2 regions of the Posidoniimonas corsicana genome follow, and region 2 is predicted to be linked to the other one. Evidence: riboswitches for the same ligand, from Rfam matches in the RefSeq annotation. Region 2 holds a riboswitch; the other holds the start of a gene.
What was found. A riboswitch is a leader RNA that binds a small molecule or an ion and turns the genes downstream of it on or off. The one in region 2 is predicted to bind cobalamin.
Positions count from the first base shown of each region.

Region 1 (2,452 bases), on a different contig from region 2:
CGTACCGCGATTTGAAGGCTTCGCCGTACAGGTCGTGCAGGTCGGGAACGTCGTTCGGCGAGAACAGCGTCCACTCTCCATTCTCCTGCACCCGCCGCATGAACAGGTCCGGCACCCACGCGGCCGTGTTCATGTCGTGCGTGCGGCGGCGGTCGTCGCCCGTGTTCTTGCGGAGCTCGAGGAACTCCTCGAAGTCGAGGTGCCAAGGCTCAAGGTAAGCGCAGATGGCGCCCTTGCGCTTGCCGCCTTGGTTGACGGCCAGGGCGCCGTCGTTGGCGACCTTGAGGAAGGGGATCACCCCTTGGCTCTTGCCGTTGGTGCCGTGGATGTGGGCGCCGGTCGCGCGGACGCGGGTCCAGTCGTTCCCGAGCCCGCCGGCCCACTTGCTGAGCATCGCGTTGTCCTGCACACACTTGAAGATGTGCTGCAGGTCGTCGTCGACCGTGGTGAGGTAGCAGGAGCTGAGCTGCGGGTGCAGCGTGCCCGAGTTGAACAACGTCGGCGTGGCGCTCACGAACCGGAACGTCGAGAGGAGCTCGTAGAACTCGATAGCCCGCGATTCACGTTCTTGCTCGTTGAGAGCCAGGCCCATCGCCACACGCATCCAGAAGTACTGAGGCGTTTCGATCCGGCGGCCATCGATGTGCAGCAGGTAGCGGTCGTAGAGCGTCTGGACGCCGAGGTACTGGAAGTCGCGGTCGCGCTCGGGGCGGATGGCGCCTGCGAGACGATCCAGGTCGAACTCGAGTAGCCGCGGGTCGATACGCCCCGCATCGGCGCCGTCACGGAGATACCCGCTGAACCCTCCCCGGTAGACTGTTGGGAACGAAGTGGCGGTCTCGTCTTCCCCTTCGGTGGCGGGGAACAGCGGCAGCGGGGCATCGTGGGTGGGCTCGGGGACCCGCCCCCACGCCTCTTTGTAGACGATGTCGAGCAAGAGTCGCGTGGCCGCCTGGCTGTACGCCGGGTCCCGCTCGATGCGTTGACGGGCCGCCATGACCAGCGCCCGTTCCAGTTCCGACTCGCTGATCCCGTCGTAGATTGTCGCGACCGTGTCGCCGAGCAGCTCGTTGGCGGAGCACTCCGGGAGCCCGCGGCACGCCCTAAACAGCCGGTGCTTCAGGTCGTGGAAGTCGACCGGACGGAGGTCGCCGCCCGCGGCCCGCATCGACACCGTCCGGCGATCGCCGATCTCCGATTCGGCCCGCAACGCCCGTGCGCGAGACCGCTGCTCACGGTAGAGGATGTACCGCCGGGCGACCCGGAACTCGCCCTCCTGCATCAGCTGCGACTCCACCAGGTCCTGGACCCGCTCGACGTCGACCGAACCGTCGCCGCGGGAAGCGACGAACTCCACCTCACTAACGACTCCCGCCGCGACACGCGACGCCGCCTCGTCGAGGGCCGACTCGACCGGGTCGTCGGCCGAGGCCCCTTGCCCGGCGCGCATCGCCGCCGTGACCGCCTGGTGGATTCGTCGAGGGTCAAACGCCTCGGTCCGGCCGTCGCGTTTACGGATCGAGAGTTCGGTTTGGGCAGCAATGGTCACGGCACGACTCCTACTCGCGTGGGATGGGCGAGCGAACCTTGCGGGCAATAGGCGGCCGAGCGCGCAGCAGCGGACCGCGGCTGGCGTACGGAGGAAACACACCCAGGGCGTCATAGACGCACGGGTGGGCTAGATGGCGGCGACTTCCTGCCGCCTCAGCGAGAGACGCGCACAGAGCATACCGACCGGCCTTTCCCTAGAAGGTTCGGACGCATTAGTACCCGGCAACCATTGCCAGGCGTATCCGTTCGGCAGGTCTTCGGACTCGCGGGCGTGGTGGGACTCGTTCAGAGTCCTCACCGTCTACTTGCCGCGGCTTCCCAGCTCCTCAGGCGGAGCCAGTGCCATCGTTGCGACGTTCGTTCCCGCTCACCGCTGCTGGGCAGTCCCGGACTTGCACCGGGTTCCCTCTTGCGAGACCACAACAGGTTGTGGCCAACCGAGCGAAGGCGAACTATAGCTAGATGGGCCGGGCGATGTCAACCGGCAGAGTGCGATTGATCGCGTCGGCGGAGTCATCGCTCTGAAACGAGGCTCCGTGTGTGCCGCCAACCTGATGGCTCTGGATGCCCGGTAGCTTGGTGGGCGCCAAGAGCTACGTCTAGTTGAGATAACGCCGCGCCACTACTAGAGCGCGCTCCGTCTCTTCTGTAGGACCCTCAACGGACGCGTGCGCCAGAAGCTGACCGCGGAGGCGACCGCCACTAGGGCCGCAAACTGCAACGCCGTCAACAAACCCACTGCCAAAGCTAACCGCGGAACCACCAGCACCGGCTGCATGCCGCCGAAGAAGCTCATGTGCTGTAGGAGCCCAGCGCCGCACCATCCCGCCCTGACGGCGAACCCGAGGCTCAGGCACTCTCCTTGAAAAAACCGGTAGCTCAGTCAATCCTGAACAATCTG
Region 1 is NZ_SIHJ01000001.1:2,678,629-2,681,080, forward strand. It holds gene KOR34_RS10280 (ribonucleoside-diphosphate reductase subunit alpha) at 1-1,549, opposite strand, end outside; cobalamin riboswitch at 1,783-2,008, opposite strand.
Region 1: another riboswitch for cobalamin. It lies ahead of KOR34_RS10280 (ribonucleoside-diphosphate reductase subunit alpha); the one in region 2 lies ahead of KOR34_RS21520 (DUF1559 domain-containing protein).

Region 2 (2,452 bases):
GCGCGAGGCGAAGCCCCGCTGGTTGCTCTCCCATGTAGAGTCGAACCCGCTGGGCAGGCTGGCGTAGTGCCAGAACCGCAGGTACCAGCCCTCGCCGTACGCGTCCAGCGGGTCGGTCGCTACAGCGCCGTCCGCCTGGCTCTGCGTGGCTTGCGTGACGCCCCGCTGGTCAAACGCGGAGTTGTCCGACAGCGCGAACGACTCGGGTTGGTTCGCGTCGTACCCCAGGCCGTACATCCGCACCTCGGCGGCGTCGAGCTTGGCGTACACGCGCTGGTCCGCCGCGATCACCGCCAGCAGCATGTCGCGGCCTGTGGCCTGGCCGTCCCAGCGGTAGCCCCAGGCGAGCGGGCCGCCGGCGGCGGGCGACTCGTCCCAGTCGATGATCAGCGCGGCCTGGTTGGCGCCCTCGCCGACCCAGTGCTGGATGTCGGTGAACGAGGTGACCGGCGCGGCGCAGGTCGGCGCCGCGTAGAGCAACGCGGCCAGCCCCGCGATGCATGGAACAGCGAGGAAAGCCGGGGCCGTCCGACAACTCGTAGCCACCGGCTCTGCCGGGGGGTAGGTTTGCTCGCAACCGCCGCCCCGGCGAGATCCCCCGGCAGAGCCGGTGGCCACGGGCAACAGGTCAGGCCGGCGGGCGTCCGAACGGCGACGCCCGCAGCGTTGCTTCTTCTGTTCGCTCACGGCGTCTCCCCCCCGGCGCGGGTCAGCAGCGCGGTGAGCGCCGCCGGCTCCAGTTCGTTTGGCAGGAACGCGACGTGGCCGTCGCAGAACAGCGCCTGGGCGCCGCCCGGGTGGGGGCTGCCGATGTTGTTGCTCAGGAGCGACCCGCCGTTGATGGGGGTAGACTGCTCGTGGGCGAACAGCGTGTGGCCGTTGACCCACTCGGTCTCGCCGGTGCGGCGGTTGAGCAGTTCGGCCACCGCGGTGGTGTGGGACAGCCCGTCGGTGATGGACCGCAGGCGGGTGGGGACCTCGTACAACATCACGCCGAGGTACGGGTCGGCGAGAACCTGCTGGGCGGAGAGCGGCGCCTCGTTGCCGGGGCCCTCGACGCCGTACACGCCGCCGTAGTCGGTGAACGCGGCGCCCGAGAACAGGCCCACGCCGGCGTGCAGTTCGGGCGCGTCGGTGCTGGGGCAGAGGAACAGGTCGACCACGGTGGCGGCCGCCGTGCGGTTGGCGGCGTCGTACGCCGGGCGGTCGTGCAGGAACTGCTGGTGCAGCGCGGGCAGCTCCAGCTGCGGCAGCACGTCCAGCCGCCACGACCGCAGCAGCGGCTGCCGGAACGGCTCGCCGGGCGCCGGGGGCTGCGGCTTGCAGCCGACGCAGCCGGTGGGGAGCGACTTGGCGGTTCCCTCGTAGCTCAATAGCGCCAGCCCGATCTGCTTCAGGTGGTTCTGGCAGGTGGTGCGGCGGGCGGACTCGCGGGCCATCTGGACCGCGGGCAGCAGCAGCGCAACGAGGGCGGCGATGATCGCGATCACGACCAGCAGCTCCACCAACGTGAAGCCGCGCAGCACGCGCCGCGGGGGCGGGAAACAGGGGCGGTCCATCCGCGTGGGGTCTCGCGGGCGGCGTCGTGGGCGCAGCGGCGTCGGCATCCAACCGACAGGTAGCAGCGCGGGCGCGGCCCAGTTGTCCGGTGCGGCGCCCGTCCCTCGCAGGCGGCCGACGGTAAACGCGGTGGTAGGTCTTCTGACTCCCAGGCCCCGGTCCGAATCTGCCTTCTCACCGTTGGCTTTCCGAAGAAAACCAGCAGCAATGGCGACGAATCGATCGGCGGGTTAACTCAAGTCGGCCCAGTACCGGAGAAGCGGTTTCTGAGACGCGACAAGCGTGTCTGCCTGGTCACAGCGGCGGGGCCGTCCCGGAATTGCACCGGATTCCCTGTTCGTTGGCCGGGCAAGAACGCTCCCGGGCCAACCACCAACGCGACGTGCGGAGCAGCTTAGCAGCGGCCGGGCGCGGTGTAAAGGAGCGGCGCCCCGCGGCTGATGATTGGCCACCGCAACTAGCAATCTTGCTAGTAGTTCAGCGAGTAGAGCAGCACGTTCAGCCCCAGCCGGGCCGCGTCGGCGCGGGAGTAGCCCCGGCACTCAACCGCCTCGTGCTTCTCCAGGGCGCAGCTCAGGTCGTAGGGGGAGAAGATCACCGCCCAGCGGCCGTCGATCTTGACCCCCTCGAGCACGGGGCGGGTCTCGCGGAACCGCGCAGCCAGCGGCTGGTCGGCCGCCACCGGCTGTGGATTGCGGGCCTGCACGGTGCGGACGTCGTACCCGCCGTAGGCGTCGGTGAAGATCGGGTCGTCGGGCGGGATCCGCTCGATCGCCGCGCCGGGTAGCGCCGCCTTCAGCTCGCGGCGGAAGCCTTTGGTGAACGCCGGGCTGGCGCAGATAGAGTCCCCCAGCAGCGACCCGCCGCGCTGCAGATAGTCCCGCAGGTGGTC
Region 2 is NZ_SIHJ01000004.1:47,674-50,125, reverse strand. It holds gene KOR34_RS21525 (hypothetical protein) at 1-546, opposite strand, end outside; gene KOR34_RS21520 (DUF1559 domain-containing protein) at 684-1,559, opposite strand; cobalamin riboswitch at 1,675-1,952, opposite strand; gene KOR34_RS21515 (DUF4159 domain-containing protein) at 2,030-2,452, opposite strand, start outside.